Regions from separate parts of the Nocardioides secundeburneus genome, predicted to be linked through region 3. Evidence: predicted binding sites of a transcription regulator. Region 3 holds the regulator's gene; each other region holds the start of a gene.
What was found. Region 3 encodes LexA, which represses DNA repair genes until DNA is damaged. Its sites were predicted from a motif close to TCGAACANNTGTTCGA; they were not measured.
Positions count from the first base shown of each region.

Region 1: ABFT23_RS17630 (HNH endonuclease signature motif containing protein) is a predicted target of LexA. The motif match lies at 2,350-2,365, and genes of this name have one in related genera.
Region 2: ABFT23_RS14410 (DUF6504 family protein) is a predicted target of LexA. The motif match lies at 2,551-2,566, and genes of this name have one in related genera.

Region 1 covers NZ_JBDUUE010000006.1:273,496-277,676, forward strand. Annotated here, with positions in the region: gene cobN (cobaltochelatase subunit CobN) at 1-1,900, opposite strand, end outside; cobalamin riboswitch at 1,945-2,062, opposite strand; gene ABFT23_RS17630 (HNH endonuclease signature motif containing protein) at 2,385-4,040, shown strand.
Region 2 covers NZ_JBDUUE010000005.1:140,425-144,605, forward strand. Annotated here, with positions in the region: gene ABFT23_RS14395 (methyltransferase) at 1-310, opposite strand, end outside; gene ABFT23_RS14400 (endonuclease) at 480-1,679, opposite strand; gene ABFT23_RS14405 (SAV_6107 family HEPN domain-containing protein) at 1,737-2,159, opposite strand; gene ABFT23_RS14410 (DUF6504 family protein) at 2,219-2,482, opposite strand; gene ABFT23_RS14415 (hypothetical protein) at 2,653-3,093, opposite strand; gene ABFT23_RS14420 (YbaK/EbsC family protein) at 3,129-3,611, shown strand; gene ABFT23_RS14425 (DUF4126 domain-containing protein) at 3,631-4,181, shown strand, end outside.
Region 3 covers NZ_JBDUUE010000009.1:34,296-38,476, reverse strand. Annotated here, with positions in the region: gene ABFT23_RS21695 (penicillin acylase family protein) at 1-469, opposite strand, end outside; gene ABFT23_RS21690 (SDR family oxidoreductase) at 538-1,359, shown strand; gene lexA (transcriptional repressor LexA) at 1,367-2,116, opposite strand; gene ABFT23_RS21680 (alkaline phosphatase D family protein) at 2,260-4,032, shown strand; gene ABFT23_RS21675 (alkaline phosphatase family protein) at 4,032-4,181, shown strand, end outside.

The sequences.
Region 1 (4,181 bases), on a different contig from region 3:
GCTCGTCGAGGCCGAGGTCGCGGTGCATCTCGGCCGAGCGCATCAGCGTCCAGATCTCGCCGCGGATGGCCGGCAGCTTGGCGGGGTCCATCGCGGCGATGTTGGCGTACTCGTCGAGCAGCTGCTCGAGGCGGGCGATGTCGCCGTACGACTCGGCCCGCGCCATCGGGGGGATGAGGTGGTCGACGATGACGGCGTGCGCGCGGCGCTTGGCCTGCGCGCCCTCACCGGGATCGTTGACCAGGAACGGGTAGACCAGCGGCAGGTCGGCGATAGTCTGGTCGGTGGCGCACGACGCCGACAACGCGGCGTTCTTGCCCGGCAGCCACTCCATCGAGCCGTGCTTGCCGAGGTGCACGACAGCGTGTGCGCCGAAACCGTGGCGCACCCAGCGGTAGGCGGCCAGGTAGTGGTGGGTGACCGCGAGGTCGGGGTCGTGGTAGATCGCGATGGGGTTCTCACCGAAGCCGCGCGGCGGCTGGATGAGCAGCACGATGTTGCCGGCCTGGATGGTGGCGAGCACGATCTCGCCGGCGTCGTTGACGAACAGGTTGCCCGGGGCCGGTCCCCACGCCTCCTCGACGTCGCTCTTCAGGTCGGCCGGCAGGTCCGCCGTCCAGGCCTCGTAGTCGGCTTTGGTGATGCGCACGTGGGCGTCGGTGAGCTGGGCGCTGGTCAGCCACTCCTCGTCCTGGCCACCGGCGTCGATGAGCGCGTGGATGAGAGCGTCGCCGGCCTGGGTGTCGTCGTCCATCTCGAGGCCGGGGATGGCGCCCTCGGGGCCGAGGTCGTAGCCGGCGTCGCGCATGCGGCGCAGCAGTCGGATGGTCGAGACGGGCGTGTCGAGGCCGACGGCGTTGCCGACGCGGCTGTGCTTGGTCGGGTAGGCCGACAGCATCAGCGCGACCTTGCGCTCGGCGACCGGCGTGTGCCGCAGACGGGCGTGGTTGACGGCGATGCGGGCCACGCGGTCGCACCGCTCGGCGTCGGCGACGTAGCGCGGCAGGCCGTCCTCGTCGATCTCCTTGAACGAGAACGGCGCCGTGATGATGCGCCCGTCGAACTCGGGGATGGCGATCTGGGTGGCGGAGTCCATCGGCGTGACGCCGTCGTCGCTCTCCTCCCACTCCGCGCGGCTCGAGGTGAGGCAGAGCCCCTGCAGCACGGGGATGTCGAGGGCGGCCATGCGCTCGACGTCCCACGCCTCGTCGTCGCCACCCGCGCTGGCGCCGGCTGGGGTGCTGCCGCCGGCGGCGAGCACCGTGACGACGAGCGCGTCGAGCGAGCCGAGCGCCGCGTACAGCTCGTCGGGCGCCGAGCGCAACGACCCCGCGAACACCGGCACGCCGACCGCCTCGCCCGTCGCGTCGACGGCGTCGGCCAGCGCGTGCGCGAACGCGGCGTTGCCGGACATCTCGTGCGCGCGGTAGTACAGGACGCCGACCCGCGGCAAGCCGTCGTCGGCCTTCTCGGTCATGCCCCACTGCGGCACGGCGGCCGGTGCCTCGAACCCCTCGCCGGTCAGCAGCACGGTGTCGGAGAGGAACGCGTGCAGCTGGCGCAGGTTCTCGGGCCCGCCCTCGGCCAGGTAGCCGTGCGCCTCGACGGCCACGCCCATCGGCACCGACGACATCTCCATCAGCTCCGCGCTCGGCTGCTGCTCGCCGCCGAGCACCACGACCGGCATGCCGGTGTCGCGGATGCGCCGGAACCCCGAGCACAGGTCGTCGGGCGAGCCGAGGATGCGACCCACGACCAGGTCGCAGCCAGCCAGCGTGTCGGCCATGGACTGGTGCCCGGGTCGCGCCGGGTTGGCCCACACGTAGTCGGCGCCCAGCGCGTTGGCCGCGCGGGCAGAGAGCAGGTCGGTGTCGGACGTCGACAGCAGAGCGATACGCATCAGGTGGTTCTCCTCGGGGTTCGCGCCCCTGGGTGACGAAGGTGTCGGCGGAGAGTCCCGTGGCCAGTGTCTGGCTGACCGGTCTGGCTGACGACCGGCACACAGTGGCGGAACCGCCCCGGACTCGCACCGGGTTCCTGCGCCACGAGAATCGTTGGCGAGTCTAGGGGTTGGTCGGCGCGTTCTGGTTGGTGAGGTCGTTCGCTCTTGTCACGTGCCTGCTGTGCGTGGTCGGGTTGGCCGCGCGCGGTAGCACGCCGCGTCTCGGCCTCAAGGACCAATTCGTTCGTCTCGCTGTCTCGGGGATGCGGGGATTGGTCCTTGACCCCGAGCCTCTCGCGGCGTGCTGGTCCGGCGCGTGCGGTGGCGCCTCCGCAAGCTCCGGCGCACCGCCCGCCAAATGCGCGGCCAGTTCCTGGGGGATGGGTTGGATGGCGATCGAGATTGTATCGAGCATGCGTTCGAATTTGTGGTATCATGGCCTATGGCCACCTCGACCCGCACCAGCAGCGATCCGCTGTTGCTTGCCGTGCGTGGGCGTCGCCTCGCTGAGGCTGACGCACAGGTCGAGACGCTGAAGTCCGTGCTGGCGTGGGCCGAACGGAACGAGGCCACCTCGGACGAGGTCGTCGTGTTGCTGCAGTCGGTCGAGCGTCCGTTGCACCTGGCCGGCCCGGGTGCGCCCGCGGTGCCGCAGTACGCCGCGCTCGACCTCGCCCTGTCACTCGGGATGTCGACCGACGCCGGGCTGACCTACCTCGGTCGGGCGCTCGAGCTGCGTCACCGGCTCCCGCGCCTGTACCTGCGGGTGGTCAAGCACGAGGTCGCGCTGTGGCGGGCGTTCAAGATCGCCGACGCGACCATGAGCCTGTCCGAAGCGGCGGCCTGGCACGTCGACCGGTTCATCGCACCGGTGGCGGATCGGTGCTCGTTCGCCCAGCTCGACCGGACCGTCGACGCCGCCCGCGCCGAGCACGACCCCGCCGAGGCTGAGGCCCGACGCCTCGCGGCGCTCGAGGACCGACGCGTCACCGTGTACCTGGCCGGTGCGACCACCGACGGCACCGTCGACGTCATCGCCACCCTCGACACCGCGGACGCGATCGACCTCGAACACGCCCTGCGCGACGGCGCGCAGAGCCTCGCCGACCTCGGGTCGACCGAGACGCTCGACGTCCGTCGGTCGCAGGCGCTGGGCGTGATGGCCCGTACCCAGTTGTCGTTGGACCTCGAGACCAGCGGCACCGGGCGTGGGGTCACGATCTACGCCCACCTCGACGCCACCCAGCCCGACCTGCCCGGTCTGCTCGACTACACCCAGACCCCGCTCCTCGTCGAGCAGGTCCGCTCCTGGTGCGAGACCGCCGGCACGAAGGTCACCGTGAAGCCCGTCATCGACCTCGCCGAACCCCTCGAGACACCCGCCTACCGACCCTCCGATGCGATCCGCGAGAGGGTCACGCTCCGCGACCGGTGCTGCGTCTTCCCCGACTGCAGCAGGCGGCGTACCGACCTCGACCACATCGTCCCGTGGGAGTCCGGCGGCATCACCGCGACCTGGAACCTCGCCCTGCTCTGCCGACGCCACCACCGCGCCAAGACCCACGGCCGGTGGTCGTACCGGATGGTCGAACCCGGCCTCTACGCCTGGACCAGCCCCACCGGCGTCGAGAAGACCGTCGACCGACGTCCACCACCCGGCACCCGAGCCCGCCGACATCCCTGGCCGCCCCACCAGCCCGCCGTCCACCCCGACCGCGGGCTACCGGCACGCCCGGGGCATCGATCGCCAGCACTCAAGAGCCGTGGCGCCCTCGTCGCCGGAGCCGATGAACAAGCCCAGGCCCGGGCGACGCACCGCCCGCTGGCAAACCCGAGCCCCGACCGGGCCGGCCCACGACACTCCCCGCGCGCGGCACGGAAGAGGACCTCACGGCAGCGGCGCCACCCCACGCGCCGCAGGCGCGCACGCCGATCCGCACTCGCCGTCAGTCGAGCGGGCGGTCGTGGTGCGCGATCAGCTCCTCGACGAGGGCGACGGCGTCGGGCAGCACCGAGCCCGGCTGGACGACGCGGGTGGTCGGTCCTCCGGCGAGCATCAGGAGCCCGACGCGCTCGCCGACGGGTGGGAGGAGGTTGAGGTCGGCGACGAACGACTCGTCGTCCTCGGAGACGACGGTGACGTGCTCGGCGTAGACGTCGGCCGCCCAGCGGGCCTCCTGGGCGAGCTCGAGGCGCACCCGGGTGGTGGCGCGCTGCTCGAAGAGGCGTGCGTCGAGGT
Region 2 (4,181 bases), on a different contig from region 3:
CGCCGTGGCAGAGCACGACGTCGGCACCGTCGGGGCCGACGAGGGCGCGCAGGTCGGACAGGTCGCCCTGGTGACCCTCGACCTCGACCCCGTGCTCGCGCGCCCGGCGGGCCAGGGCGGCGAGGGCGTCGGGGCTGGGGTCGACGACGGTGACGCGGTGGCCGAGGCCGGCGACGCGCACGGCCGAGCCGCCGGTGCCACCGCCGATGTCGACGACGTCGAGCGGCCGGCCGGGCTCGGCCAGCACGGGGTCGAGGACGTCCCACACGACCGCGGTGCGGGGTGCTGCTCGGCGTTCGCTCGCGGACATGGCTCCGACCCTAGTGGGCCCGCGCGGGTGTCTCGGGACTGCGGTGCCGCACCGGCGGGGGTGGGCCTGGGCTGGTCGGACAAGCGAGCCTCCGGCATGGCTCGACCCCTGACGAAGATCGAACGTGTGTTCGACGACCCTCAGGCTACACGCTCGACCGGTCGCGCGATCACCAGATGGAGTCGGCCCACTCGGGGTGGTCGATGAACGGGTTGCGGTTGCCCTGGAACTGCTGCTGGATGACGTCGTTGCGGCGCAGCTCGGCGGCACTCGGCGGGTCTTCGGCGTTCCACTCGAGCAGGGTGGCGAGCTTGCCGTGCAGCGGCGCGGAGCCGTTGCTGACCCGGTCGTTGACCTCGAGGTCGGGCCAGCCGTCGCCGCCCTCGTAGCGCACCGACATGTAGAAGATCATCCGGGCGACGTCGCCCTTGTCGGCGTCGCGGGGCTCCCAGGAGTCGCCGTCGCGGTAGTTGCCCGGCGCCTCGGCGTTCTCGGTGCCGCCCTCGTCGAAGTCGAGGTTGCCGCGGGCGGAGTTGACGGTGACGTCGGTGGGTCGCAGGTGGTGGATGTCCGTGCCGGGGCCCGTGGCGGTGCCGAAGTCCCCGTGCGACTTGGCCCAGACGTGCTCACGGTTCCACTGGTCGACACCCCCGCCGTTGTCGGACGCCGGCACCGAGGTGCCCTGGTAGAGCAGGATCACGTTGTCGGCGTCGGCGGGGTCGCGGTCGGTCACCTTCAGCGCGTCCCAGACCGCGTCGTAGGAGATCTTCGTGACGCCGGTGGAGATGATGGTGTGCAGCGCGCTCTCGAGCTGCGCTCCGGACGTGCCGATCGCGTCCTTCCAGTAGGTGTCGTCGTAGGCCGTCGTGCCGCCGGACGCACCGCCCGGTGGCGTGGTCGGCGGGGTCGTCGGCGGGGTCGTCGGCGGGGTGCTGCCGGCCGCGGCGAAGCTCGTGGCGGCCGTCAGGCCGGGGCGGGAGAAGTAGGCCGCCAACGTGCCGGTGACGTCGACCCGGGTGCCGAGCAGGCCGGGGTTGGAACGCAGGCCCCAGGTCGAGCGGAAGGCGCTGGGGACCTGCACGTAGAGCATCTGCGAGGTGTCGGTGACGCCGGCCGCGTCGGCGATCGCGATGGCGTAGTCGTTCGGGTAGCCGCTGCGCACGACGGTGGTGGACGACGTCGGCTGGCCGACCACGTAGCCGCGCACCGTGCCGGTGGACCCGTCCTGGGTGGCCCGCGCGCTGGCGACCGACACCGTCGCCGCCTGGGCCGACGGCGTGACGGCCAGGGCGAGCAGTGCCGCGAGGAGCACGAGGGCGAGGAGGGCGCCCGCGTGGGCGCGCCGCAGGGCGAGGGTCCCGAGAGTCATGGCCTGACCCTGGCGGATGCGGGCGGCGACCGATAGCAGGGAAACCCTCGCGTCGGGTCAGGAGACGCGACGCACCCCCGGGTCGGCGACCGGGGCGTGGGCGACGACGCCGAGCGCCGACTCGACGACGGCCAGGAACCGGTCGGAGTCTCGGAGCAGGTCGTCGGCGTCGCGCTCGGTGACCGCACGGGTGGAACCGGCCTCGGCGGCGGCCCGCTTGGCCGCGCCGGCGGCGAAGAACGAGGCCCACTCGCCGAGCTCGGGCGCCACCTCGGACAGCAGCACCCACGCGTTCTTCTGCGGACGCCGCCGGGTGGGCTCGGGCCGGGCTCGCGCGGCGAGCAGGGCGGCGGCGGCCCGCAACGCGGCGACGTGGGCGCAGGCGTAGCGCGTGGGCGCGTCGGTGGCGGCCAGCGCCTCGGCGAGGGAGTCGGCCGAGCGGGCCAGGTAGGAGTGGGTGGTGGCGGGCAGCATGGTCATCCGGGTCGTCTCCTCGGGCAGCAGGGTGGGTCGCGGGGTGCGTCGCGCAGCGGGTCGGGTCAGTCGCGGCCGCCGACGAGCTGCCAGGACCCGTCGGCGCCGTCGAAGGAGAGGTCGAACACGCCGTCGGACTCCAGGCCCCCGCGACCGGCCTGCACCCGCCACCGCTCCCGCGCGCCGGCCTCGACCACGTGGGCGAGGACGGCGCGCACCTTCCACAACCGGCCACGCCACAGGAACTGCTCGGGGTCGTCGACCCCGGTGCGGCCGGGGTGGTCGCGAGGGCCGCGGCGGACCTCGACCGGATCGTCGTAGTGACGCATGGACGGACTCCTCACCCGGGGCAGGTCGACCGGGGGGCCGGGGGTCGAGGTCGGCCCCACCGGAAGGATCGAACACGTGTTCGAACAAGAGAACTCTAACCGGACCCTCCGACACAAGGGAAGGACGAAGCCCGCCCGCAACCCGGGCGCGGGCGTCGCAGGTCGGGCCGTCAGCCGGCCACGCGCTCCCGAGGGGCGAGGAACGCCCCCGACTCGGGACGGTAGAGCTGGTGCAGCAGCGCGGCGTCGAGCGCCAGCCACACGCAGACGAAGGGCACGAACGTGACCGGGGGGCCGGCCACCAGCAGGGCCACCATCGCCAGGGCGAGCAGCACGAACGTGACGGCGAGGCAGTGGCGCGCCCAGTTGTGTGCGTTGCGCACGAACGCCAGCAGCACCAGCACCAACGCCGCGAGGGTGACGTAGAGGACGACGACCACCGGCGAGTACGACGGCGGCACGCGGGTGTCGTCGGGGTTGTTGGCCGGCGTGCCGGCGGCGTCGAGGATCTGGTCGTCGAGCACGACGGCGAGCACGGTCATCACGCCGGCGAGCAGCACGAGGGCCCAGACCAGGCGCACCACGCGCTTCATCGTCGCCGGTACCTCCACGGCACCCACCTCCGGTCTCCCTTTAAGGTCGGCGCATGTCACAGACCTCCGACGAGCACCCGTCGGTGACCCGCTTCCGTGCCGACCACGCCCGGCTGGGCGGGACCGGCGAGATCGTCATTCTGCCCGACGCCGTGCACACCGCCGTCCTCGCCGCCCAGGCGCTGGGCTGCGAGCCCGGCGCGATCGCCAACAGCCTGCTCTTCGACGCCGACGACGCACCGGTGCTGGTGCTCACCTCGGGCGCCCACCGCGTCGACACCGACAAGGTCGCGGCCCGCATCGGGGTCGCGCGGCTACGACGGGCGAAGCCCGAGTTCGTGCGCGAGCACACCGGTCAGGTGATCGGCGGCGTCTCCCCCATCGGCCACCCCGCGCCGGTGCCGACCTACCTCGACCCGTGGCTCGAGCAGCACCCGGTCGTCTGGGCGGCCGCCGGGCACCCGGCGGCCGTGTTCTCCACGACCTTCGACGAGCTGGCCCGCCTCACCGGCGCCACCGTCGTCGACGTCGAGTAGACGAGGACGGGACCGGATCGTGGAGGCGCTCGCGCTGTCGTTCTCGAGCGGGTGGGCCAGCGGCGTCAACGCCTACCTCGTCGTGCTGGTGCTCGGCCTCGGCGAGCGCCTCGGAGGTGCCGACGTGCCCGAGGTGCTCGGGCGCTGGGAGGTCCTGGCCGCGGCGGCCTTCATGTACTCGTTCGAGTTCGTGGCCGACAAGATCCCCTACGTCGACTCGGCCTGGGACGCGATCTCGACGGTCATCCGCCCCACGGCCGGCGCCGTCGTCGGGCTGCTCGTCGCCGGCGACGCCGACTCGCTCACCCAGGCCCTCAACGCCTCCGTCGGCGGGACGACGGCCCTCGCCTCGCACGTCGTGAAGGCCGGCGGTCGACTGGCCATCAACTCCTCGCCCGAGCCGGCCAGCAACATCGTCGCCAGCGTCGCCGAGGACGTCGCCGTGCTCGCCGTCGTCGCGTTCGCGATCAACCACCCGGTGGTCGCGGCCTCGATCGCGGCCGTGCTCCTGCTGGTCGGACTCGTGGTGGTGTGGTTCGCCTTCAAGCTCGTGCGTCGCGGCTGGCGCCG
Region 3 (4,181 bases):
CACGCGGCTCACGACCGGGGCCGGCCCCGCTCGCCAGCAGCCGCTCGACGACGCGCCGGTTGCGCAGGTCGGTGACGAGCGTGTCGACCTGCAGGTTGGTGCCGTTCATCGACACGTGGTCGTCGTAGCGGCCACCCGGGCCGAACCACCGCGATCGGAGCCCGCGACCGGTGACGATCGTGTCGAACAACGTGCAGGCCGAGGCCTCGGTCGCGGCGTAGCCGCTGCCGAAGCCGAGTGAGGCGACGTTCGTCGCGGTGATGTGCGGGATGCCGTGCTTCGTCCACCGGATGCGGGCCTCGTAGCGCGGCCGGCGTGGCTTCGGCTTCGCGGCGGTGCCCGGCTCGGCCCGGTCGGCGGCGGGGGTGCCGGAGATGGCGGCGGGGGCCGCCGGTGCGGGCGAGGTGGGCACGGCGACCAGCAGCGGCAGCAGGAGGCTGGTCGCGATCGCGGCAACGGGACGGCGCATGCCTGGCTAACGCCGCACTGTGACGACGGTTACGCCCGCGGCCGGGCCCGGTGCGGCAGCATGCCCGCATGGGGTCCCGCAGCGCCACCGTGTCCGTGCCCACCAGCGCCGTCGTCACCGGCGCCGCGCGCGGCATCGGACGTGCCGTCGCCGAGCGCCTCGTGGCCACCGGACACCGGGTGGTGGTCACCGACGTCGACGCGGCCGCGGTGGCGGCCACGGCCTCGGAGATCGGCGCGACCGGCGTCGTCCAGGACGTGCGCGACCCGGCGGCGCACCGCGAGGTCGCCGCGGCGGCGTCCGGTCTCGCGCCGCTGGGCGTGTGGGTGAACAACGCCGGCGTCGGCTTCGACGGCGACCTGGTCGACCTCTCCGACGACCAGGTGCGCGGGCTGGTGGAGATCAACGTGCTCGGCGTGCTGTGGGGCATGCGGACCGCGCTCGATGCGTTCGAGGCGACCGGGCGCGGCGGCCAGGTGGTCAACGTGGCGTCGCTGTCGGGCCTCGGCCCGGTGCCCGGGCTGTCAGTCTACGCCGCGACCAAGGCCGCGGTCGTCTCGATCACCTCGTCGACGGCGCTGGAGGCGCCGTCGGGGGTGGGCGTGCACGCGGTGCTGCCCGACGGCGTCGCGACCGCGATGGTCGAGGCGATGGCCGACGGCCGCGGACGGCACCTCGTGCAGTCGGGCGGACGCCTGCTGGGCACCGAGGACATCGCGGACGCCGTCGTCGGCCTGCTCGGCTCGCGTCGCGTGCTGCGCACCGTGCCGGCCTGGCGGGGCGGGTTGATGCGTGGCTCGAGCCTGGCGCCCTCGCTCGCCGCACCGGCGATGGCCCTGTTCGAGAAGCAGGGTCGCCGCCGGACCGCGCCGGGCTCGACGCCGCGCTGATCGAGCCCTAGAGCTTGCGCAGCACCGCCGTGACGACGCCGACGATGGTGGCGTGGGTGCCGTCGATGGGCTCGAAGGCCGGGTTGTGCGGCAGGAGCCAGACCTTGCCGTCCTTGCGCTGCAGGGTCTTGACCGTGGCCTCGCCGTCGATCATCGCGGCCACGATGGTGCCATTGTCGGCCGTCTGCTCCTGCCGGACGACGACGTAGTCGCCGTCGCAGATGGCGGCATCGATCATCGACTCGCCGGAGACCTCGAGGAGGAACAGGGCGCCGTCGCCGACCAGCTGCTGCGGCAGCGGGAACACCGACTCGAGGTTCTCCTCGGCCAGGATGGGTCCGCCGGCGGCGATCCGGCCCAGGAGCGGGACGTTGACCGGGGGGACGGCGACGTCGCCGATGCCGGTCTCGTCGTAGCTGGTCTCGTCGGCCGAGCCGATCGAGCGCCGGGCGGCCATGACCTCGGGCAGGAAGACCTCGAGCGCCCGCGGCCGGTTGGGGTCGCGCTTGAGGAAGCCCTTCTGCTCGAGCACCCGCAGCTGGTGGGCGACGCTCGAGGTGCTGGTGAGGCCGACGGCCTCGCCGATCTCGCGCATGCTCGGCGGGTAGCCGCGCTGCTCGATGCTGTCCTTGATGGTGGACAGCACGCGCTGCTGGCGCGGGGTGAGCCCGGTGGCGTCGGCGGGAGCGTCGGGAAGCTCGTGCACCTTGGTCGCCGAGCGGTTCGCGGAGTCGTCGGACGTGCGGCTGCGAGGCATGACCGCACTGTCCCACCAAAGAGGGCCGAGATCAAACATGTGTTCGAACGGCGTGTCGGCGCCGTCCGCGACGAGGAGGTGAACGTCCGGCGACCAGAGCGTCGGGGCCGTACCCCCGGCCGGGGATCGTCGTTGGACCCGGCGTGACCTCCGAGCTCCCGGTGCGCCGTCGCACCGTGATCGCGACCGGCTCCGCCGGCGCCGCCCTGACCACTTTCGCCGGCGGGGCCGGCACGCTCGGCGCCGCCGCCGACGACTCCGAGTCCCCGCGCCGACGGGCCGGACGCCGCTACTTCGCGCACGGCGTCGCCTCGGGCGACCCGATGCCGCGCCAGGTGGTGATCTGGACGCGCGTGACCCCGACCGCGGCGGCCCGGCCGGGGTCGGGCCGGGGCCCGCAGGTGACGGTGACCTGGGAGGTCTCGACGCGCCGGGACTTCCGCCGCATCCAGCGCCGCGGCGCCGTCGTCACCAGCGCCGCCCGCGACCACACGGTGAAGGTCGACGTCGCCGGCCTGAAGCCGGCCCGGTGGTACTACTACCGCTTCGGCTTCCGGGGCACCCACAGCCGGACGGGCCGGTTCCGCACCGCACCGGCCGCCGGCGCCCGCCCGCGCAACCTGCGGTTCGGGGTGGTCTCGTGCACCAACTGGCAGGCCGGCTGGTTCGCCGCCTACCGCGGGCTCGCCCGGCGCGACGACCTGCACGCCGTCCTGCACCTCGGCGACTACCTCTACGAGTACGGCCCCGGCGAGTACGGCTACGGCAGCACCGACCGCGACATCCGCACGCACGACCCGCGGCACGAGATGGTCTCCCTCTCCGACTACCGGCGACGGCACGCGCAGTACAAGACCGACCCCGACCTGCAGGCCCTGCACGCCAAGTACCCGTGGATCGTCACGTGGGACGACCACGAGGTCACCAACGACCAGTGGCAGGGCGGAGCTGAGAACCACCAGGCCGACGAGGGCGACTACCACCGCCGTCGCGCCCGCGCCCACCGCGCCTACGACGAGTGGATGCCGGTGCGCATGAGCGGCAGCGCCCGTCTCGGAGACGGCACGCGCCTCTACCGGCGCCTGACCTTCGGACGGCTGGCCGAGATCAGCATGCTCGACCTGCGCAGCTACCGCTCGGCACCGGTCGAGACCGCGCTCCCCTCCCCCGTCCCGTCCGCCGACGCCGGGGTCAGCGACCCCCGCCGCACCATCACCAGTGCGGCCCAGCTGCGCTGGCTGAAGGAGTCGTTGACCCGCCCGCAGGCGTTCTGGAAGGTGATCGGCAACCCGGTGATGATCTCGCCGGTCACGTTCGCGCAGCTGCCCGCCGACCTGATCGGCCCGATCAACGACGTCACCGGCCTGCTGCCCGACGACGGCCTGCCCTACAACGTCGACCAGTGGGACGGCTACACCGCCGACCGGCAGCGGATCCTCGCTCACATCAGGGACCACCACGTGCAGAACGCTTTGTTCGTCACCGGCGACATCCACTCCGGCTGGGCGGCCGAGGTGCCCTACGACGTCGGCACCTACCCGCTCAGCGGCGCGGGCGCCGTCGAGTTCGTGTGCACGTCGGTGACCTCGAACAACCTCAAGGACATCACCGGCACGCCCGCCCACACGACCAGCACCGCCGTCGAGGCGACGATCCTGGCCAACAACCGCCACATCAAGTACCTCAACTTCGACGACCACGGCTTCTCGGTGCTCGACCTCGACGCCAAGCGCGCCCAGATGGACTGGTTCGTCATCGGCGACCGGGCCGACCGGCAGACCTCCATCACCTACAGCCGCTCGTTCCTGACGGTCGCGGCGTCGAACCGGGTCGAGGAGACCTTCGTGCCCCTGCACCGGCACAGGCCCGGCCGGAGCTCGGGCGACGCCCGTCCGGTCGACGGCGGTGCGTCCTGATGTGCGGGTGCGGACAGCGGCACGCCGCCGGCGAGCGTACGCCGTTCGACGTCGGACGGGCCGAGCTGACCACTGGGCGCCGCACGCTGCTCAAGGCCGGTGGCGGCGTCGCGATCTCGACGGCGGCACTCGCCGCGGCCGCCGGTCCG